One region of the Brevibacillus brevis NBRC 100599 genome, then DNA from elsewhere that is predicted to be linked to it. Evidence: predicted binding sites of a transcription regulator. Region 1 holds the regulator's gene; each other region holds the start of a gene.
What was found. Region 1 encodes LexA, which represses DNA repair genes until DNA is damaged. Its sites were predicted from a motif close to CGAACATATGTTCG; they were not measured.
Positions count from the first base shown of each region.

Region 2: the regulator LexA is predicted to act here: its motif matches at 2,870-2,883, upstream of ruvC (crossover junction endodeoxyribonuclease RuvC).
Region 3: the regulator LexA is predicted to act here: its motif matches at 5,471-5,484, upstream of BBR47_RS17620 (YolD-like family protein).

Region 1 covers NC_012491.1:3,521,190-3,529,027, forward strand. Annotated here, with positions in the region: gene BBR47_RS16635 (HelD family protein) at 1-1,404, opposite strand, end outside; gene crcB (fluoride efflux transporter CrcB) at 1,437-1,802, opposite strand; gene BBR47_RS16645 (DUF896 domain-containing protein) at 1,899-2,096, opposite strand; gene yneA (cell division suppressor protein YneA) at 2,173-2,508, opposite strand; gene lexA (transcriptional repressor LexA) at 2,671-3,294, shown strand; gene BBR47_RS16660 (DUF456 domain-containing protein) at 3,345-3,830, opposite strand; gene BBR47_RS16665 (DUF4269 domain-containing protein) at 3,939-4,514, shown strand; gene BBR47_RS16670 (hypothetical protein) at 4,602-5,282, shown strand; gene BBR47_RS16675 (GNAT family N-acetyltransferase) at 5,370-5,843, opposite strand; gene BBR47_RS16680 (MFS transporter) at 6,060-7,232, opposite strand; gene BBR47_RS16685 (TetR/AcrR family transcriptional regulator) at 7,589-7,838, shown strand, end outside.
Region 2 covers NC_012491.1:1,952,987-1,960,824, reverse strand. Annotated here, with positions in the region: gene BBR47_RS09645 (SpoIID/LytB domain-containing protein) at 1-314, opposite strand, end outside; gene BBR47_RS09640 (DUF2905 domain-containing protein) at 478-696, opposite strand; gene ruvB (Holliday junction branch migration DNA helicase RuvB) at 693-1,691, opposite strand; gene ruvA (Holliday junction branch migration protein RuvA) at 1,696-2,313, opposite strand; gene ruvC (crossover junction endodeoxyribonuclease RuvC) at 2,310-2,810, opposite strand; gene BBR47_RS09620 (hypothetical protein) at 2,974-3,165, opposite strand; gene BBR47_RS09615 (hypothetical protein) at 3,298-4,383, shown strand; gene BBR47_RS09610 (BofC C-terminal domain-containing protein) at 4,469-5,041, opposite strand; gene BBR47_RS09605 (bifunctional 2',3'-cyclic-nucleotide 2'-phosphodiesterase/3'-nucleotidase) at 5,257-7,245, shown strand; gene BBR47_RS09600 (phosphotransferase) at 7,301-7,838, opposite strand, start outside.
Region 3 covers NC_012491.1:3,709,561-3,717,398, forward strand. Annotated here, with positions in the region: gene BBR47_RS17585 (protease inhibitor I42 family protein) at 1-179, shown strand, start outside; gene BBR47_RS30415 (ATP-binding protein) at 815-1,207, opposite strand; partial or broken gene BBR47_RS31640 (hypothetical protein) at 1,220-1,330, opposite strand; gene BBR47_RS17595 (helix-turn-helix domain-containing protein) at 1,420-1,764, shown strand; gene BBR47_RS17600 (hypothetical protein) at 2,035-2,532, shown strand; gene BBR47_RS17605 (thermonuclease family protein) at 2,755-3,732, opposite strand; gene BBR47_RS17610 (restriction endonuclease) at 3,767-4,483, opposite strand; gene BBR47_RS17620 (YolD-like family protein) at 5,015-5,287, opposite strand; gene BBR47_RS17630 (hypothetical protein) at 5,733-6,425, opposite strand; gene BBR47_RS17635 (hypothetical protein) at 6,547-6,768, shown strand; gene BBR47_RS31645 (DUF2797 domain-containing protein) at 6,906-7,010, shown strand; gene BBR47_RS31290 (hypothetical protein) at 7,057-7,194, opposite strand; gene BBR47_RS17640 (N-acetylmuramoyl-L-alanine amidase) at 7,199-7,838, opposite strand, start outside.

The sequences.
Region 1 (7,838 bases):
CACATCACGCACAACTTCGTCTGAAATGTCAGCAGGTGCGAGTTTGCGCAGCAATTCCTCATCAGCAATCAGCTCGCGATAAGCTGTGAAGATTTCCAGTCTTGGAAACGAAGTCAGGTACGTATCCAGGATTTGCTCCAGCATTTTCTCGAATTTGTACAAGCCTTCTTTGTCCAAATCGACTTTTCGTTCTCGTAAATGGGCAAATAATTGCTTGTTCATTTCTTGTTTTAAATGCTTGCGAAGCGCTTCTACTCGACGATGATACGGCATATTGGCGAATTGCTCCAAGAAGCATTGGCGAATAAAATCACCCGGAATGGAAAAGACTTGCTTTGTTTTGTTGTATAAAAAGCTGAGTTTCTTAAAAGGGATTCTCGTTTCGACGATATGCCGAATGTATTGCTCCAGCGCCTCCCGACAAGCGAGCGATCCTTTGAAGCGAAGCCTGTTTCGCGTCATTTCTTGCTGGCGCTCGTCCTGCCCTTCTTCGAAGAACAATTGAAGAGGCTTATCGGGACTCACGATTCTCCACCCTTTTGGCAGCAGAGGCTTCACAAGACGCGCTGCCCAATCTACAAAGGTAGACTGTTGAACGTCATCGACTCCCAACTCCGGCAAAACCTCGGATATATAGGTAAGAAACATCCGGTTTGGCGCAAACACCATGAATTTTTTGGACATCATGGAATCCTGGAAGTTATAAATCAAATAGGAGAGCCGGTGCAGCGCAATCGTCGTTTTTCCGCTCCCCGCTACACCTTGCACGACAATGGGCCGTTCTTTTTCCGCCCGAATAATATCATTTTGCTCGGATTGAATGGTAGCGACGATGTCTTTTAGTCTGCTATCGTTCGCCTGATTTAAATTGGCTGCCAAAAATTCATCGATGAAGCCCTCCTGCAAAAACTCGTCAGGATGCCCCATTTCGCGGTTAATTGTTTCTTTTACCGCTCCATCATAGATACCGACGATCTTCCCGTCTTCAATCGCAAAATTACGCTTTAATCGAACTTCTCCACGCACGATCTCGCGTCCCATCCGATAAAACGCGTCTTTGCTCTCACCAGAATAATAAAGACTGGCGATAGGCGCACGCCAATCCACGACGACAGAATCAAATGTATCGCTGCGTACAATTCCCCGTTTTCCTATGTAGACCTGATCCAGCTCGTAGATTTCATCCTTCAAGAAGTCCACTCTGCCGAAATAAGGCTTCTCTCGCCCCTGATCTTCCAGGTAGCGCAAATCCTTTGCCTTTTTAGAGTTAACGACCTGTTTCACATAGTCATCGGTTGCCTCGCGAATTTCATTGCGAAGCTGCTCCATTTCTTCATCAATAGCTGAAATGGTTTCATCCAGCTTTTTTTGTTCCCATTCATAATCACGATGCTGTGTACTCACCTTCATTCCCCCTCACATGTATCGTGTACGTATCAGGACCATTGCCTAGCCAGCCATATTCCAACCGCACATGAAAGTAGACCGACTCCCAAACTGAGAAGAGCATATAATGTGCCCCGCAACAGATGTCCTTCTCCCCAAAAAGTGACCACTTCCAAGGAGAAGCTAGAGAAAGTCGTAAATCCTCCCATGACACCCGTTGCAAATAAGAGATAGAGTGTTGGAGATAAAATGCCACGTTCTTTCCCCAGCACGAACAAGATGCCAATGATCAAGGATCCACAAACATTGGCGATCCAGGTTCCCCACGGCCATTCCGGCTGATTTGCGAGTAAAGACAATAGGTAGCGCACAAGAGAGCCAACTGCTCCGCCAACCGCCACAGCTATCCACGCCATCGCTTTCCCTCCCTGGCTATCAAAGCGTTATGTATGTCACAGAAAAAGACACCCTAGCGTCAAGCGAGGATGTCTGTCGTATCAGTAATTGTTATCTTACTGTTTTGGCTTATTTTCTTCAAGGTCTTCCACATAACGGATGGAATCCAAATTTGCTCTCAGTGAAAGCTTAACGGCGTCAATGTACTTTTGGCGCAATGCTTTTTGCTCGAGCTTTTCCTCTTCGGTTAAACCTTCTTCGCGAGATTTTTTGACCAATTCGTTAATGCGTTTAATTTCTGCGTCAGATACCACTGCTGGTTCCTCCCACTCTGTAGTAGTGCCGCTTCATTATACCACATTCGAGTGATCCCGCAAGACAGCCGAACACTTACGGCATATCAGGCATGATCAGAGTCTGACCCGGGTAAATCCAGTTGCTATCCAAGCCGTTCGCTTCCTTAATTTCTATGATATAGTCACGAACATCCGTATGCTGATCTGAGTAGCGAACAGCTAACGACCATAGACTATCTCCGGATTGTACGGTTACTTCTATGCCTTGTGGCTCGTCCATTGGTGAAGCAGCAAACACTAGTTCGGTCAACAAGTAAAAAAAGAGAGTAAATGTAATAAGAAACAAGAGTGCTTGACCTCTCGTGATACCAAAACGAACACGACGTTCTTCTTTTTTCTCGAAACGATTACGTACTGTCGATGAATTCATGATAATGGCCTCCTTACAAACATACGTTCTGTTCTCTTGTAAGCTCATAATAAATGAGAACATATGTTCATGTCAACAACGAAACGAACTTATGTTTGTCGAACGCAAGCTCCCATGGTATAATATAGGAAAATATGTTCGAGAAATCAGGGGTGTCTTTCTATGTCAAAATTATCGAGTAGACAACAAGCCATCATCGAGTTCATACGAAAGGAAGTTCGTGATAAAGGATATCCGCCTTCTGTACGTGAAATTGGAGAGGCAGTTGGCCTCGCTTCCAGCTCAACGGTACATGGTCATTTGGCACGCTTAGAGAAAAAAGGCCTCATTCGTCGAGATCCTACCAAACCTCGCGCCATCGAATTGCTTTCAGATGAAGATCGTTTTCAAGACAATTTCGAAGACTCTGTCGTCCGTGTGCCAGTAATCGGAAAAGTAACCGCTGGACAACCCATTACAGCCATTGAGGATGTGGAAGAATACTTCCCGCTTCCAGACAATATCGTGACTTCCGACAAGGTCTACATGCTGCGCGTCTCCGGGAATAGCATGATTGATGCCGGGATTCTCGACGGAGACTACGTCATTGTTCGCCAACAGCACGTAGCGAACAATGGTGACATTGTCGTAGCTATGACAGAAGAAGATGAAGCGACCGTCAAAAGATTTTTCAAAGAAAAGAACCACTTCCGTCTCCAACCGGAAAATGCCACGATGGAACCGATCATTCTGGAGCATGTCACCATTCTCGGTAAAGTCATTGGTGTCTATCGCCTCATTCACTAGTTTCCACGTAAAAAAGGACAGCCTCGGCTGTCCTTTTTGTTTTCTATATGTTATCTGGCGATAAAAAACCAGATGATCATCGTAACTTGCAAGATGACTTTTACGACCGCACTGCCCAAAAATCCAATTAGTGAGCCTACCCCCGCTTTCACTGCTCGCTCCATTGACTGCTTCTGTACCATCAACTCTACGAGAACGACGAATACGAACGGCAAGATCAGCATACCAAACGGTGGGAAAACGAAAATCCCGAGGATAATTCCGGCGGCAGCAGCTATGGACGACCACTTGGACCCCCCGTACTTTTTCACAAAGTACATGTTCGTCAGCAAGTCAGCACCGTAAAGCAGAATGCTTAGAACGACCATTCCCCACCAAAAGGATGCCGGCAATCCCGCTCCAGGATCTGCAATGAAAAAGTGATAGAGCAAAAAGCCCCCCCACAACAAGATCGTATCAGGTAAAACGGGCAAGAAAATTCCTGCGATGCTTAGCAGGAACAATAACACAACCACGACCCACAAAAATATTTCCATCCACTACACTCCCTTCATTTAGGTATACGAGTGATTACCAATTTCGTTGCGCGTTTATTCACTTTTGTCTACACTATTTTAAAAGAAAGTAGACATGGGGGTAGTTTCATGAAAAATTGGCATGATCTCTCTTACCTGGGCAGAGGAACGATGCGCCAAAAAGCGGCGTGGAAAGCGATTCAACAGACGCATATCATGGAAGTACTAGCCGATTACCGTCCAGTGCTTGCCGGAACCATCCCATTGGACATTGATGTTGAGCAAAGCGATCTGGATATTATTTGTGAGAGTCGTGATCTGGATCAGTTTGAGCAGGTTGTCCGTAAAGCGTTTGGCTGCTTAACCAGCTTTGAAGTGACAAAACTCGATCTAAAAGGGATTCCCACGTGCGTTATTTCGTTTTTCACAGCTGGCTTTTGGTTTGAATTGTTTGCTCAACCGGTTGCAGTCGAAAAGCAAAACGCCTATCGTCATATGGACATCGAAGCACGATTATTACATATAGGGGGCTTGGATGCGTGTATACATATCAGGGCTCTGAAGCAAGACGGCCTCAAAACAGAACCTGCATTTGCTCGATACTTTCATATTCCGGGTGATGATCCGTATGAGGCCTTGTTGCAATTGGAGTCGTTGACCGAACAGGAATTACGCCAAAGAGTTCAGCCCCTACGAAAGGATTAATCTGCTAGCAAATCTATCAACTTGCTGGGATCATAAGGGGTAAACAGTGACTGGCGTTGCAACCGATCATTAAGGAGGACATACTATATGGATTGGCTGATAGAGCTACCGCTCCTCACTGGAGAGAATCGGGTAGAAACAAACGTCGACTTCTCATTTAAGAGATTCGAGTCAAGTGGGCTTCAGGAGCCCCCAGATTTTATCCATGATATCGTCCTGCAATGGGCCATCGCCCCTTTTGTTGTTCATGAACATACTGCTTATCGGATTCCGGCCCACAACGATCCCGAGATAGAAGCGTATGCTTCCGTCAATTTCACAAGCCTGTTTACGAAAGTACGGGGAATATGCACAAATGGAAAGATGGAGGAAATTAGGCTGGAGGATTTAAAGCCGAATATAAAGCGTTCTTTTATCGAATCGGTCATACATACAAGTAAGATTAATCCTCTGGTAAGCGATTTTTATCTACAGGGAGAATGTGAACGTAGTAATCTCCTAAGCATAAAGCTGTTCCAAATAGACAGGGATTCCTTTATCAAGCAGACTACCTACCTTCCCCAACCGGATCACAAAAGGCTCTGGGACTTTATGAATAGACCATTCAAAACGTGTGACGAGGTCTCCATATCCCCCACGAACTGGGTGCTCAGTGACTACCTGCTAGAATCCCCCTTTCTCCTATTTCTCTCACGCTATGCAAGTGAGGTTGTTTTAACGGTGAACGAAAAAGATCAGAATGTTACTATGGTTTCATTTAAAGAGTAATCAGGGCACTCAGCTGGCCGACGTAACCAGCTTCCTGTTCTCAGGATTACCGACTTTTTGTTTTTTGTATTCAGCTTTCGTCTCTCGTTAGCGTAAACTTTTCTTCATTCTAAAATTCATCAGCTTAGTGCTATTGCGTTCAACGATTTGCGATTTTACTACGATGTACCCTTTTCTTTCAAAAAAGGGTCTAGCGGTAATACTCGAATCGGTTTCTATTTCGGTTAGACCTAATTTTTTGGCTTCAGATTCAAGTGTGTCTACCAATGCTGAAGCAATTCCTTGCCCCTGATGCTCTTTATGAACAAATAATCTATCCAGGTAACCTTGTACACTCATGTCAGAAAAGCCCACGATATAACCATTCATTTCAGCAACATAGGAAATATTACTCGTCAGAGCTTTCAACCAGACCTCTTTCCTCTGCTTCAAATCCGCTAGGGAAGCCCAAGCATTTACTTGTTCTTGCGTGTAGTCTTGCTTATTTATGGTATGTACGGTCTCATAAAATAAAGTGATGATCTGGTCAATATCCGTCTCATGAAATCTTCGAAGTAGCATGGAAACTCCCCCTAGAGTATAACGTGGCTACCGAATCATGCCGGTAGCCGCGTCTCGTTTGTTTATTGTAGCATCGTTCCCCCGATAGTTTACGCTCATTTATTCACATGGATATGTACTTTTCGTTACCTTAACAACCACACCGCATTGTTGCGTCCAACAATTGGGGGCCGTTCATTTGCGGTCTGCTTTTTTGTGAAGAACTGAAAGATCACCTTACTCCACTGATTGAACCACCGAATGCCGTGATGCCATTCTGGATAATACAAACACAGCAATGATGGCGATGAGTACGCCGAGTACGCCGAACCAGGTAATGGATGCTAAAGAAACACGGTTAACGATCAGCCCGCCAATTCCTGCGCCGACAGCCATGGCAAGCTGCATCATGGAACTGTTCAAGCTCAGCATGACGCCCGTGGATTCAGGAACAAGCGAAACTAGGTTAAATTGCTGCGCGGGAGCAGATGACCATGCGGCAAAAGACCAGAGGATCAAAATGGCGAATACGGCAATGACCGACTGTCCGACTAAAGATAGCAAAATCAACGAAATGACGTGAAGCACCATCCCAGAAACGAGCGTGTATTTGATGCCATGTTTATCCGCACTGTAGCCGCCGACTTTCGAGCCAATCAAACTGGCAACGCCGAACACGAACAGAGCTGCGCTAATCAATGATTCATGTAAATGAGTTACCTCTAGCAGAAAAGGGGATAAGTAAGTATAGACGAGGGAATATCCTCCCAACCAGAAAAAAGTAATCGCTAAAGCAACCAAAACCTGACGTTTTTTTAACAAAGCAAATTGTTTGATCAGAGGGATAGGCTTGTCGCCCTGCATACGTGGTATAACTCCAGCAATGACAAGCATGGCCAAGCCCGCGACAATCGCAATGGCCAGAAATACCGCTTTCCAGCCAAAAGCAGAGGCTATCATTCTGCCCAGCGGGACGCCGATGATGAGCGATGCGGTAATGCCCATGGTGACGTTCGCGATGGCGCTGGCCTGCTTACCTGGCGGAGCAATTTTGGCGGCGATACTTAGCGCGTTAACTGTGACCACCCCGGCGCCTAACGCCGTAATGATTCTCGCGGTAATGAAGAAACCAAAGTCAGACATTATAAATGTCAGCAGGTTTGCGGCAATAAAGAGGCCCAGCGAATAAAGTAGGAGCTTAAGCCGGTCCATTTTGGCCGTCAGCGCCATCAAAATAGGAGTGCCGACCGCATAGGCCAGGGAATAAACCGTAATGAGCTGACCTGCTGCCGCAACGTTTGTTCCCAATGTTTCTGCAATTCGGTCTAATATTCCAGAAACGATGTAATTGGATGTTCCAACTAAAAAGCTGATCAAGGCTAGAACGTAAACTTTCCAAGTGCTCTTCATCATTCACACTCCTGATGTGTTTTATATAACTATCTTTTTGTCGATAACGAAAAAACGCCACGGCTGCATGGTAGTAGCTAAAAGAGCCAGCGCGGAGCTTGCCGTAATGTTTCGGTCTATTCCTCCCTCAAAATCTTGATCTCGGGATCATAGTTACAAACCGACATGGTTCCCTCCTCCTTTTGAAAAAACGGCATTCAGCATTTTGTGTCAATACAACATCAGTTGCTTGAACAACACTTGTTGTATTTGTATGCTATAATAGCAACCGAATGGTACGCAATCAGCAATAACCATAAACCGTTGTATAGACAACACCATTTCTATAATGTCGTTTTACTGGGGAGATCTTAACCATGACCATTAGAAAGAATGAAGCTGATCCTCGTGTGATACGTACACGGCGACTCCTTCAAGACGCTTTTGCTTCATTAATTCAAGAAAAAGACTTTGAATCGATAACCGTTAGGGATATTGCAGAGCGAGCTACTGTTAACAGAGCGACTTTTTATGCGCACTTTGTAGATAAATTCGAAATTCTTGAGGCCAGACTAATGGAATCATTTATGACAATCATGAATCATAGAATAAGCGGTCACGAAGGAT
Region 2 (7,838 bases), 1.6 Mb from region 1:
TGTGCGCGATTCCAGTCACCTGTTTCGGCAACGATCAGATGATATTCATCAACTCGGTAACGAGCTGCATCTCCCTTTAATTCGGGTAAATCTGTCTTGCCTTCGGGTCCATTGAGCACGACCTCCATTCCATTTGCAGCAGTTAGCGTAACGGAAGGAACTACTCCTCGATATCCTTGTCCTGTATCCACAAATAGCGCAACCCTAATATTGTCGCCGGCTGCCTGCGCTGGTTCATGTCCTCCTACGAGAACTACTGATAGCAGGCCCACCGAAAGGACTTTCCCCATCCATTTCTTTCTCATGTCGTCCATTGTCCTTTCTTCACCTGATTTTCAACAAAAATTGGCATGTCTTCCCACTTGTTTTTTCGACAATCGTCGGCTGATCTCCTGCCTTTTTCGTAAAATGGGACCAAACGCCCGCACACACAAAAAAACCACCGGAACGATGAGCTCCGATGGCCTACACACTTGCTTATTTAAACAACCGAAATAGATACATGCCAAGAGACAGGACGATGCTAATCACAATACAAGTCACAATCGGAAAGTAGAATTTGACGTTTTCCTTTTCTACCACGATATCTCCCGGCAAACGTCCCAGCGGCAAAAATCTGCCTCCTACCTGCCACAACAGACCGATTACGATTAAAGCAGCACCACCAATAATAAGTAGCTTGGCTACAGGATTCACGATTTCATCTCCCGACCAAAGTGTTGGTACGCACTTGGGGTGAGTACACGCCCCCGTGGCGTCCGCTGCATAAAGCCAATCTGCATGAGGTACGGCTCGCAAACATCTTCCACCGTCTGTGACTCTTCTCCGATTGTTGCTGCGATCGTATCCAGTCCAACCGGCCCACCGTCAAAACGATCAATAATCGCTAGCAACAGTTTGTGGTCAATATGATCGAGACCGCAGGCATCTACTTGCAATCTTTCCAGCGCTTCTTTGGCAATCTCTGTCGTAATGACGCCTTCGCCTTTTACTTGGGCAAAATCGCGAACCCGCTTCAGCAAACGGTTTGCCACCCGGGGTGTTCCCCGTGAACGTCTGGCAATCTCCTCTGCCCCGCCTTCTCGAATGACGACCTGCAGGATGTCGGCTGCCCGTGAAACGATAAAGGTCAGTTCCGGAACAGTATAGAATTCCAAGCGATTGACAACCCCAAAGCGATCTCGAAGCGGCGCGGAGAGCATTCCAGCCCGCGTCGTAGCCCCGACTAGTGTAAATGGCGGTAAATCCAAACGAACACTGCGAGCGCTTGGCCCTTTACCGATAATGATGTCCAGCGCAAAATCCTCCATCGCCGGATACAGAACTTCCTCGACGCTTCGGTTCAGTCTGTGAATCTCGTCAATAAACAGGACATCGCCTTCTTGCAAATTCGTCAAAATCGCTGCCAAATCACCGGGGCGTTCAATTGCTGGACCAGAAGTCGTGCGGATATTCACACCCAGCTCATTTGCAATAATTTGCGACAGAGTCGTCTTCCCCAGACCAGGAGGACCGTACAGCAGTACGTGGTCCAACGACTCTTTCCGCATTTTGGCCGCTTCAATAAAAATTTTCAGGTTTTCCTTCACATGCTGCTGACCGATGTATTCGTTTAAATAACGAGGACGGAGGCTCAGCTCCGCCGCATCTTCTTCCCAATTCATATGCGTCGTGATGATCCGAGAATCCAAAATCCTACCCCCTCATGAGCAACGCAAGCCCTTGTTTGATGAGCTTTTCTACACCATCGCCCTCTTTTGATTTCTCAGACAGCGTGTTTCTGATTTTTTGCAGTTCACCATCAGAGTAACCCAGTGCAGTCAATGCATCGAGCGCTTCGTTCAGTGCAGACACAGCTTGCTCGCCTGCTGTCAAATCACCCGCTGCAACAGTCAAAATCGCAGATGGTGTGTACCCTACCAATTTATCCTTCAAATCGAGGATAATGCGTTGGGCCGTCTTTTTCCCAATCCCCGGAAATTTCGTCAAATAGGTAACATTCTCCTGTTGAACCGCCATCACTAGCTGCTCAGGCGTTGCAGCGGCCAGAATAGCCAATCCGCCCTTTGGACCAATTCCGCTAACATCGAGCAGCTTGCGGAACAAATCGCGTTCGTCACGGGTAGCGAAGCCGTACAGCAGGATGGCATCTTCCCGCACGTGGTGGTGGGTAAACAATTTGGTTTTGTTGCCTTCATACCGAACGAATTGGTACGGGTTTGGGCAAAACAGTCGATAACCAATTCCACCCGTTTCGATAACTATGTATTCCGAATCGAGATAACTAAGTGTACCTTCTACAAAATCAATCATTTCTTGACCCCTTCCGAAATGGAAATGAACGCTCGAAACTGTGCGTGCGTAATCGCAATGCCCAATGCGTCCGCCACGTCGTCAGGCTTTGGTACTTCTTTTAACCGCAATAGGAGCTTCGTCATTTCCTGTATTTGCTTCTTCTCTGCTCCCCCGTATCCAGTCACAGCTTGCTTGACCTGCATCGGGGTATATTCATAGACCGGCACACCAGCCAGCTCTGCTGCAAGGATAATAACCCCTCGCGCTTGACCAACTGTAAAGGCCGTCGTCACGTTTTTATTAAAGAAAAGCTTTTCGACGGACATTTCATCGGGACGATAGGTTTCCAGAAGGCTCTGCATTGCCTCAAAAATCTGTTTCAATCTAAGCGGTACTGGCAATCCAGCTTCTGTTTGAATGCTTCCATATTGGACGGGACGCAATTGGCTGCCCTCTTTATCCACAACCCCGAAGCCAACAATCGCAATGCCAGGGTCAATTCCTAAAATGCGCATAGTCCACTCTCCGTGAGCAAAGATTCTACTCTCTACTGTAACACAAAGCACCCAAAAAGCGAACGTGTATTTCCATTTCATATCCAAGTTCAAAAAGTCGACTTTTGAACAGAAATATAAAAAAACCCGCTCCCAATAAAAGGAACGGGTTATACGGCGTCTGTTAGTGTTTGTTCATTCCGAATGAATCCGACACATCATGCTGCATGTGGGCATAGTCGTCTACGCCACTTTGCATGTGCTCTTTGATCTTATTGATCTGTTGGTAATTGAGCTTGTTGTGCCCCTGGTTCAACTGAACGTACAAACGCTGATGGAACTGGTCTTTGTAGCTACCTCTAGGCATGGTAGACATGGTCTAAAGACTCCTCCTTCGATCACCGTATGAAATCAGTATGGCGTAAGCGCAATGGTGTTATGATACCAAGATTTACGCCACATATGTCAGACATCTTATTGAAACGATAAGCTGTGGAGGTGTTGGTTGTTGCGCAGCAAAGTCCTTATTTTTTGTATCTATTTTCTCGCAATCGCACTGTCCATGCCATACTATGCGCTTGCCAAGATCAAGAATGACATCATGGTCACCGTATCGGTGTCACCCGATTCCTCCTTCCAAACGACCATGTCCTTCCCTGATCAAAAGCAATTTACGAAGCGGATATTGGGCTCTGCTATCGAAGTTGCCTCCTATAACCCACACTGGGTACGCGCTACATTGACCGTAAAAAAACGAATGTATGTATATGATCACGATGGTCAGCTTTATGAAAAAGAAATGCCACGTCGCTATGTGTTGGCAAATGATGTTCGCCAGCAGATCGAAGAAATGGTCAAGTCCGTAGAGGCAGTCCATTTTGCACAAGCCATTCCTTGGGAACAGGTGAAAAAAACGTTAAAACGGATGGAGTTCGGTACGGTAATTGATTTAGAGACAGGACAACGTTTTGATGTCCAGCGCAGAGCAGGTAGTCGCCATGCCGATGTTCAACCGTTGACGCGCAAGGATACACAGATCATGAAGAACATTTATCAGGGAAAATGGTCGTGGAAGCGCAGAGCCATTCTGGTAGAGGTAGACGGTACTTATTTTGCAGCGTCTATGCACGGAATGCCTCATGGTGCTGGTGCGATTAAGGGAAATGAATTCCCGGGGCATTTTTGCATCCACTTTTTTGGCAGCTCCACCCATCGACGCTCAGAGCCCGATCCCAGTCACAGCATGATGATTCTCAAAGCCTCCGGAGCACTTGCAACTACACTAAAAGGGGCGTCACCTGAAGAATTGGTCGGCTATTTCCTCACCGCTCTGCATGAGCACGACACCCATTCGATGCGAATGACAACAGACGGTTTCACACTTCCAGAAGAACTGTCCGCGATCGAATCTGTGCGAACGTCAGAAATCGTCATCCCTTCAGACGAACGTGGTCCCCTCTTGATAGAGGTTCCTGTTCGGCTCGCGTACATCGCAGAGGAAGGCGGGAATTTTCGACGAACATGGAAGTTTCTTTTGCGCCGTGAAGTCCCGGGGGAACGCTGGCGAATCATTGCGGTTGAACTAAATCCGTAGCCATGGAAACAAAAATCCCTTTCCAGTCCATACGCGCTTGTTACACGAAAGGCTCGAAAGGGATTTCTTTTCGGTTTACCCGTATTCATTGTCCGCTCCATTGGTATTCGCCATAGGTAGACAATACACTGTTATACTCTGCCAAGTTCCGAATGCGAATCCCCCGTTTCAGATTCTCCCATTCCTCTTTTGGCAGACTCGCTTCCATTTTTGCCGTATCGATTCGATAAAAGGTTTGCACGACATCTTGTTCAGCGGGCAGACCATGAAACAGGGCAAGCATGCCGTCCGCAGCTATTCCGATATGTCCATTCTCCTTGCACGCTGGCGCTATATCCTGCTCGCGTTTCATTAAGAGCATCTTGACGGGCTCGGCTTGTACAATTTCCCATCCATTATAGTTGCCCATGGCGTCTGCCAGTTGATTCGGACGAACCGATACATGATCTTCATCTCGCACCCCACACAAATAATGGCGGGTTAAAACCAGTTCGTACGAATTACCTGCAACTACATCTGCTATACCAGTATGGTTCAGTAAGCGCGTAAGACCTGAATCGTTTCCATCTTTACCCAGAAATACGATGCCGGCTACGACGCCTGTAACGAAAGCTACACCCCACGTCGCGTAAACCATCCATTTTTTCTTCTCAGTCAAATAGAACCCCTTCTTTTATAGACTTTTCTTCCTATCATTGCCACAAAGAAACAGGGGCATACGCGACTAAAGTGGGATTGACGTTATATTTTTTTACTTTTGTCAATACAAAAAATTAATATACTATTTCATCTAGCTATCTATCCAGCCTTCAAATCTAATGATAAACTATTTTTGCTTGGCATTATTGTAAACTTATGGAGGTCATTTCAAACATGAAAAAAACGAACAAAAAAATGCTGACTGCTTTTCTCCTCAGCACTTCTTTGGTTGTTGGCGCACTCTCTTTTCCTCTTACTCCTGTAAGCGCGCAAACAGGTTCTGTCCTCAAGCTCCGCCTTTTGGAAACGACAGATATCCACACCAACATCGTGAACTATGACTACTATCAAGACAAAAACACAGACGAGTTTGGCCTCGCAAAAACAGCGACATTGGTCAAAAAAGCAAGAGAAGAAGCGAAAAACAGCATCCTGATCGACAACGGTGACTTGTTGCAAGGAAACCCATTGGGCGACTACGTGGCAAAAATTGACCCGTTGAAAGCCGGAGATACTCACCCTGCTTACAAAGCAATGAACCTGATGGACTATGATGTTGCCAATATCGGTAACCACGAGTTCAACTTTGGTTTGGACTTCTTGGGCACCAGCTTGAAAGGTGCGAAATTCCCTTATATTAACGCCAACGTCTATGTAGACGACAAGGACAAAAACCCTAACAATGACAAAAACATGTTCACTCCTTACGAAATCCTGGAGCGTACTTTTAAAGATGAGAACGGCAAAGATGTAAAACTCAAAGTAGGCGTAATCGGTTTTGTTCCTCCACAAATTATGCAGTGGGACAAGGCCAACCTGGAAGGAAAAGTAATCGCGAAGGACATCGTGGAAACTGCCAACAAATTCGTACCTGAAATGAAGAAAAAAGGTGCGGACATCATCATCGCAGTTCCTCACTCCGGAATTGGTCCTATCGAGGGTGGTCCTCAATTGGAGAACGCTAGCTACCAGCTGAGCAAAGTAGATGGTATCGACGCGATCTTGTTCGGACACTCCCACTCCGTATTCCCTGGTCCTGGATTCGATAAAATTCCAGGCATTGATGCAGAAAAAGGAACGCTCAACGGTAAACCAGCCGTTATGCCTGGCTTCTGGGGTAACCACCTCGGCGTGATCGACCTGACGCTGAAACAAGAAAACGGAAAATGGAAAGTAGCTGAGTCCGCTACAAAAGTTGTTCCGATTTATGACAAAGCAAACAAAGCATCCTTGGCTGATGCAGACAAAGCTATCGTAGAAGCAGTAAAAGAAGATCACGATAAAACAGTTGACTGGGTTCGCTCCGCTGTAGGGAAAACATCTTCCCCGATCTTCAGCTACTTTGCACTCGTGCAAGATGACCCATCTATCCAGATCGTAACCAATGCACAAAAATGGTTCGTTGAGAAAAACGTGAAGGGTACAGAATACGACGGCATTCCAGTTCTGTCTGCTGGTGCACCATTTAAAGCGGGCGGCCGTAACGGAGTGAGCTACTACTCCAATATCCCAGCTGGTACAATCGCCATCAAAAACGTATCTGACCTGTACATCTACCCGAACACATTAAAAGCGGTTCTGGTCGATGGTGCTACGGTGAAAGAATGGTTAGAGCGCTCCGCTGGACAGTTCAACCAAATCGATGCGAAGAAAACAGATGAGCAACCACTCATCAACGAGTCTTTCCCAACGTACAACTATGATGTAATCGACGGTGTTACTTATCAAATCGATGTTACGCAACCATCCAAATACGCTGTAGATGGAAAAGTAGCAAACAAAGATGCAAACCGCATCAAAAACCTGTCTTATAACGGCAAACCAGTAAAACCTGAAGACAAGTTCATCGTCGTAACCAACAACTACCGTGCAAGCGGCGGCGGTGCGTTCCCAGGCCTGGATGGCAAAAACATCGTAATCGATTCTCCAGATGAAAACCGTCAAATCGTAATCGACTACATCCTGAACCAAAAAAATATCGATCCAGCAGCAGACAACAACTGGTCTTTTGCTCCAGTGGATGCGAAGCTGAACGTTACCTTCACTTCTTCTCCTGACGCGAAACCATTCGCTGAAAAAATGTCCCATATCAAGTTCATCAACGTATTGGAATCTGGGTTTGCGAAATTCTCTATTGATCTGTCCAAGCCTGCTTCCAAGTAAGCTTGCCAACAACACAAACATCCCTCTTGAAAGAGGGATGTTTTATTTTATCCGACTATCCAACAAAGTGGTAATGCCCCCACGGAGAGCGCTGGAAGATTCGTTCTCCGTCGTTTAAAAAGCGTTGGCGATTTGCCATCACTTTGCCTTCCATTTGGATCAGCTGCATGACGCCCTTCATGTGGTAGCCTGGGCGCTGACTATACAAGCCCGTTACCTCCCGCAAGAAATTATCCGGATAGCGAAGCAATTGATGAACAGCCCAAATCTGCGTATCAGACAAATAGTTGACGTTACTATAGGCTTCCATCGCTTCTACAAAGGAATCCATTCGGTACTCTTGCATCAATAGCATCCGCGACATCAATTGTACAAGGTCAACAAGCTGAAGATCATGCCCTACGGTATCAAGGTCGATCAAATAGCAATTGCCTCGCTCCGTAAGCAAAAAGTTATGACTCGCCACGTCTCTGTGAGCGAGTGTCCCCCTCTCCATGGCTAAAAACATTTCTGGCGTCAAAGGCAGCTTGTAGGCAGATTGCAGCAGCTCCTTGCCATCCCGAAGGACATGATCTGCCTGTTGGGAAATGAGT
Region 3 (7,838 bases), 190 kb from region 1:
TGCATGCCAATCATTTTGTTCCTCCATCATCGCCAGCTCGTATTGGGCAAGAGGGGCATCAAGTGATGTCCTTTCAGGCTTTGCGGCGAGGAATGACGTCGATTTCAGTGAAGTATTGTCGGCCTTGGGATAATGGGGAATGTGGGGAGTTTGTGTTTTATGTTGTTACGATTGTGTAGGATTAGGTTTCAAAAGTATTTACTGTTACTTTATTGGTAGTGAAGTGGTTAGTCTGTATGTGGTGTGTTCATTTACAGGCGCATGCAGACTAACCAATTTTTTACCTCGAAAACTTGACTATTTGACAATTTGGACTGGTGTTGACATCTTTGCAGATGTGACTATGCAGCTAAGAAAACAAACTTTGCATCGAAGCAGCAATAGTTGAGGAACCAAAATTGAGGGAACCAAGACTTTGTTGCTTAGGAAATGAGCAATTTTCTACTGAATGCCAATCGAATCACATCCGAATCATATCCGGATTCTACATATGGGAGCAATCGAACAGAAAGCCTATCACAAAGAAGTATTGAATCAAGATTCTTAGATGACGGAATACCTTCATTAACAACCCTCCAGGTAATTTATCAAAGACATTTCAGCAACATTTTGTCTCAAAAATGTTGTACTAGTAAATTTTATTACCACCTTGAATCTACTTTTATTCGTTTACTCTACTTGATTATTGAATACTGTCTCGCTTTATTATGTTATTAACTTTAGTTCCCTCTTTAAAGAATGGTTTACTTAACCCCCTACTTGTTTTATCCCTTTATCAGATACTGTGCTCTGCTTTGATCATGTCCCCGCTCCATTAAAAAAGTAGCCCTCGGTCCAAGGCTCTGTAACGAATTGCTTCTGCTACATGTGCAGCATCTACACGGGAAGCCCCATCTAGATCTGCAATTGTCCTCGCCACTTTCACAATTCTATCGTATGCTCTTGCACTTAAACCTAATGTCTCGAAGGCAAGCTGCAGCATCTCCTGCCCTTCTTTATCTAGTTGCGCAAATTGGCGTAGTTCTTCTCCATTCATCACACTGTTAAAAGGACATCCGGGACGATATTGGTATCTTTCGCATTGAACAGCTCTCGCTTGTTCTACTCGATGCTGAATGTCTTTTGAGGACTCCTCTGCTTTTCTGTTGTGAAGAAGTTGAACTGGTACTCTCGGCACCTCGATGTGCAGATCGATACGGTCTAACAAGGGACCTGAGAGCTTTGAGCGGTATTTGTAGATTTGTTGAGGGGAGCAAGAGCAGGTTTGCTTCTCTCGAGTACCAAAGAATCCACAAGGGCAAGGTTGAAGATAATACCCTTGGAATATCATTTAAAAAGGAAACACCCTTTTCCCCATTTATAGACATGATAGATGATAGTCCTGGTGGCCGTCTTAGAGCAGCACGTACAGCAAAGCAGATGTACTTGGTCGATCTTGCCGCTGCCACAGGTTTGTGTACAAGAACAATTGGATTAGCAGAAGCTAATAAATTGAAAGTTTCTCCTCCTAGCCTAAGACGACTTTCCAAAGTGCTTGGCGTCTCAGTTGCTTTTCTAGGTTGTTTTGAGAAACTGCCGGAATCAAGTTTAGGGGAACGTATTATTAAAGCTCGATTGTACTATGGGTACACAAAGAGAGAATTTGCTGCGCTTTTAGGAATAAGTGAACGCACTCTATACGAATGGGAACATGATCGCAAGATTCCACCCCCGACGCCCTTAAATGACCTATCGAAGTATTTGGCTATATTAATGAAGGAATAGAATAAAGCGGCCCTTCTGAAATTTTATTTTTGCCAGTAAATCTTTTTACCTTTCTGAACTAGAAAGGTACTAAACGAATAACCGGCTTAGTAATATCAACACGAGTTTCAGTAAACAATATTGCTCGAATGCGTAAACAATTTAGGAAAAATATATAGTACACTCCTACTTGGTACCCTTCGGTAATGACTTACCTAAGTTTCCATGGTAGAAATTAATTAATTGGTTATTCCTGTGCAAACGTTGGATTAAAAGTAGGAGGTTTAATTTTTGTCGGATGATTATACTAGATATCTATGCGAGTTGTACTTTAATGAATTTCCAAATCACAATGACATAAAAAAAGCAGTCATTGATGTATTGGGCGACAGCATGCCTATGTACGATGAAATAGATATGATGAAACTGAACGGGGAAAAGATTGGTTTTAAGTTGTATATAAGACTACCCCAAACTTCTTCCACTCTATTACGAGAAAAATTGAACAGTATTAACGTGATATTTGATGATATTTTTCATCGAGATTTACGACATTACCATCTGGAAATCGATCACAACGGAAAAGAGCATGTGGGAATCGCCATTGAATTGAAAGATAATTCATGGGATCTTTACTATGAGGAAGGTTCATTAGAAGAGAAGCTAAGGCAATCAGATGACTACCCTGATGTAGAGGGCTACGGATTCCTGCTTGGAAAAATTGAAGCATCCGAAATTAAGCAAGCCCCTGAAATTTTCAAAAAGATTGTACTTATGATTTCTGAATAATAAAGGTTACTTCAATAACCCGTCCCCTCAAAATAGGGACGGGTTATTTATTAGCCAGAAATAAAATAATATTGGTGATGGCATCATGCCACTCTTTGTCTAGTTCCGTATTTTGACGTTTGCTTTAATCTGTCTCTGAATGTAAACATACTCGCGACCCTCACTGGTGACAATTGATTATGATACGCCATAGAATGTCTCTCCAATGAGAAGGTTTAAATCTTACTTTTCACAAGCAACTCCGTCTTTGTCACGATCTAACTTCTCTCTGTACCCAGGCTCCCCTCTATAAAGAGGAGCTGCACCTGCTGCTTTTGCCTCACTACAGTTAGCATAATACACTTCCTGTACTGGTTGCTGAGGAGTTGGCTGGGGTTGGGGATTAGGCTGCGGCTTCGGTGAAGTTTGGGTAGCCACGGTGTTTTTACTGGGATCCGGTTCGTTCTTTTTTACAACATCCGAATGGTACCCATCCTCTTGGGCGTAGTTCTCAATTGACCAAATTCCAACTCCGGCTTTTTGTGCTTGTTCTTGAATTTTACGGTACTGTTCAACATATTTCACGTTAGGTACGTACACATACGCGACGCGTGCCAACCCCTTTTCCAGTAATTGCTCTTGAACCGATTTACCATCTACATAAATGTAATAGAGAAGTCGTCCATATTTGTCAGGACCATTATTTACATCCTGTTCAAGCTCCACAGTCTTTTCAGTAAGGAGTTGCTTCGTGAAGTCACTCGCTTCTTTACCGAATGGTTGTACCCCGTATTTAGGGTGCTTCGTTTCAGGAGTATCGACTAGAAGAAAACGTACAGTCTCTTCTTTGTCGTTTATTTTTACTTTGATAGTATCTCCATCCACCACTTCCAAGACCTTTGCTTGAATCCGTTGTGTATTCTGAGTAGTATTTACATCGGTAGCCGCCGAAACTCCCTGCTGATCTGTGGTTACAGTTCGAGAGGAACTAACGGCCTCTGTTTTCGGTGAATTTACTGCTGCAGATATTACATTGGCCGATTCAGTTGTATTACTTGGATTTGGTTTATTATTGGTATCTCTGCCAGCTATCCCAATGATTAATGCTAATATGGCCCATGTTGCCCCTACACGCTTACCAATTTTCCCCAGCCGTTTCCAATCAACAAATACCATTATGTAAGGTACAAAAATCCATCCTAATATCTTTATAAGTTTCAAAATAAGTCCCCCTAATATCCCGACGTATTAGATTTTACCGAGCTGCTTTAATATTTCTGCATTTCGGATATCCTTTACAGCCATAGAATTCACCTTTTGCCCCTTTTCTCAAGACCATCTGGCTACGACACTTGTCGCAGATATGTGTTTTCGATTGGAATTGTGCGATCACCTTTTTAGGGTCTGGTTTTGCTGTAGGGTTCATCAGGAGAATCATTTCAATGAGTGCTTCGCGATTGATCAATTTTACCCCGTTAGAGGCAGCCAGCTTATAAGCAGCATCTGTGAAGTCTCTATTAGTTACTACCCACGAACCCAATGCACCATAATGTTTCATTGCCCCAACGACTTGCTGAATTGCTTCGATCCCAACGTTTTTAGAGTAGCGCTTAGCTTGGACAACTGTTTTAGTGCCATTCTTTTGCAATATCAAATCAGCTCCGAAGTCTCCTGAAGCACGTGTTACTTCTACTTTATACCCTTGCGAACGAAAAAGCAGTCCAAGGTATTGTTCGAATTGTAGGCCATCCATTTTGTCTATTTCGCGTATTCCTGATTTCCTTAATCGCTCTTCTCTTTTTGCGCTCTGAGCAATAGAAATCCAAAGAGCAGCACCCATTACAGCAGCAAAAGCAATTCCACCGATGATAAATGAATTTGTATAGTAATACGCCCCGCCAAATGCAAATAAAGAAAGCAGTCCGACCAACTGGCTTATCGGGTCATCTCCCTTTTTCCTTCTTCGTGCCAAAAGTACAGTCCCCTTTCAAAAATAGTTCTTTCAGCATACTTAATTCCCTATTTTCTAACAAACGAAACAATTATACACAAATATACAAAATAACAAAAACCCACCCTTATTTTTGAATGGGTGGGGAGGTTCGCTGTTGTAATCCTTCGCTATTTACTATGCACGCCCATTCGCTTGCTGCTTGGCGTCGTATAAATAATTGTTAAGGCGAACTTGGCATTCAGCTTTTAAATGCGACACGTTATAGAGACATTCTTCTTGTCGGCCACGGACAGTCACAACTACAGAGTATAGAAAACTATCAGTTGTCCTTTGGATATGAATTTTCCCACCCATCCTCCCAAACTGACTTCGATATTCGTGGTGTTTCCTCTCCGCCCACATTGATATGGTATCCAACATGGGACGATATGACATTTTGAACTGGTCTTGATTAAAGCTTTCGGCATCGAGTGCGATAGCCTTAAACAGCATGCCATACAAGATCGTTTCATGAAGTATATCTCGCCATTGGTCAGGGTGAATCATTGTCTAATACACCCGCTCAACCTGCAGCATTTTTTCAATGGGCACCCACCATACACCATCAACGCGAACGAGCTTGATTTTGTTCTCAATTCGGTCGATGTCTTTAACCACGCCCCATTCCCTACGGATACAGTCCTCGTGCCAACTGACGTTGACCGCATAGTCTTTACGTACGGAGTCGTAAATAATGACATTCATTTCAGCCAAGGCTTCTGAATCAACCGGTGTTAAATGAGTCATAACTTCCTCATAGTGATGTTCATACAGTAGGGTCATTCGAAGTCTCCTCCACCAATCCAGCATCTATCAAATCTCGGAGAATGTCAGGGGCGCATCCAGGACTTGCCCCAGTACGGATTTTGCGTATTGCTTTTAGGTGTTTTTGGGTTAAAACGGGTATTGCTTGGAGTTGGCCATCAATCACTGCTTGGATTGTCTCCATGTTAATCACCCTTTTCACGAACATTTGTTCTTGCATTATATGAGGGCTTACGTTCTGTAATCAAGATAAAAATGTTCCAGCGCTCCATATTATTTACATTTCGTTAGTATTCGTTCCCGAAGTGAAACGAAGCGTGGAGGGAAAGACAAAACGGGTATTTAGTAGTTGGAAAGGTTGGACGTTTAGTGCGCTGGGAAGTCCCTGACGAATAAAAACACCCCTTCCTCTTTGAATACAAAAAAGCTCCCCCGAGTCGAGGAGCTTTTTTTGTATTTGTTTTTATACTTTATAACGGAGACCTATATCAACGGGTTTGCGTGCGTAAAATTCCCACTCTTGACTACCGGTGATTGAAACCTCAAAACCTGCTGCAGTTAGTGCTGATACGCTGAAAGCCCCCGTTGCACTTGCGGCGCTAGTGCTCTTATACGTAATTGTTGCACTTCCGCTGATTTCAACTTCTTGAGTTGGAAATTTATCAGAAGTTGAAATTGCCACTATATCTTTATCCTCTAACGTAGCAGAGTTAGAATTAGTAATCTTCATAGTTTTACTTTCAATAGAATTGATTTGTCTAAAAGAACTATTAGTGTAGATTTTCAACTTCGCGGCCAGTTCTGTAGTTACTGGGCCATCTTTTTTATTATTTTTCACAGTCACTGTAGTGTAATTTCCACTGGCAGCATTAATACCTTTCCCTTGCACAGATTTAACAGATTCGATTGTCTCCGAATATGTCTCCGTTGTTTCACCAGTTTTTCTGTCAATTAATTTAACTGTTGCGGTATCTCCGGTTTCAGTACGAACCATTTCTAGATTAGGCTTCAGTTGAATCTCAACAGAAGTTAACTTCAATTGTACTTCTTGTACACTTTTTGCTGCATGAGCAGTATTAGATAGTCCAGAAGCAGATAAAACTAACGCTCCGCAAAGCAAACTTGCAAAAAGCGACTTAAAATTAAAAAGTTTCACAAGTAACACCCTCCCATTATTTTACATTTTACATTCGTATGGTATAATATGGAAGAAGGTTACGTCAATACGAAGTATTTAAAATTTACTATAAAAGCAAAAAAAGGATGATGATTTCATTATGCAAAAGCCTGATTTTACAGAACTACACCAATATTTCAATGATTTTTCGGCAAGTATTCGAGAGGCAGGCAACAAAACAAGTAGTTCTTTACTCGAAGTTAAAGGAGAAATTGCTTCTCTTAATGCAAATCTAGCTACAACAAATTACCTGCTCATGGGATTATTAATTTTAAATGTTGTTTTACTTTTTGTTGTCTTCTTTAAAAAAAGTAAACAATAGAATTGATGGATAACACCCCCAAAGGAGGGATTACCTTTCAAACTCCAAAGAAAAGTCTCTCTCATTCCAACGTTTAATATGACCGAATGGTAAAATATAGAATGTCTAAACAAGTAATCATGAAAGGAGGAATGTCCGTGAGTACAGTCCCATGCGCAGGATGCGGTCGCCAGTTTGAATACTTGGTTGACTTGGGCTTTTGTGAAGAATGTTTCAAAGAACAACTCAACAAAGAGGAATAAAAATTAAAAAGCCCTCCCCGGATATTTCGAAGGAGGGCTGCACTCGTTAAAATAAGCTTTCAATGGCTTTCAGTATCTGCTGCTGTGCTTCTTCGCCGATCCCTGCATATGTTCCCGCGATCGCCAGCGTCCCAGCCAGAATAAGCAACATAGATTTCTTGTGCTTTTTCAGAAAGTCTTTCATGATTCTACACTCCTCCTCTCAGTCCCACCGTATTATTACTTCCATCCCACTCAACCTGTAGACAAAAGGCGGCAGCCAACTCACGAGCAGGAGCATAAGCTGATCCATCAATCACCCTTTCATTCAGATCCATCCCGTTCACGCGAACGTCCTTCGTCTGTTCAATCCACTCCACTTTTCCACCAGCGGCATTGGCAACCGCACGGACTGGTAGCATAGAAACGCCTTCCTGCAAAAAGCCCGTTGCTGCGAGTAAAGTACCATTCAGATTGATAGCAACCGGAATCTGCTTAGGCTTATCCACTTTCCCCACAGCTTTTTGCAAAAATTGTGAGTAATTTGTGCGGAACGTTCCCATCGGAAATGCAGGACAGTTTTTCCAAGCGTAGCCGGGGTACTCCTGGTGACCAAGCACCTGCTTCATTGTTGGAATCTGTACCTGCAAGTGCTGGATTAGGCGATTGGCGGCATCAAGTTGCTCAGGCGTCGGTTTCTGTGTCCGGAAGTCTCCGACAAGGCAAATGCCTAGCGCATGACGGTTACTGTTGCCAACATGGTAGGAAATTGCCTCTGGATCGTTGCACCAATAAATCACCCCATCCTTTTGAATCACAAAATGATAGGCAATGCCCGGCCAGCCGTTT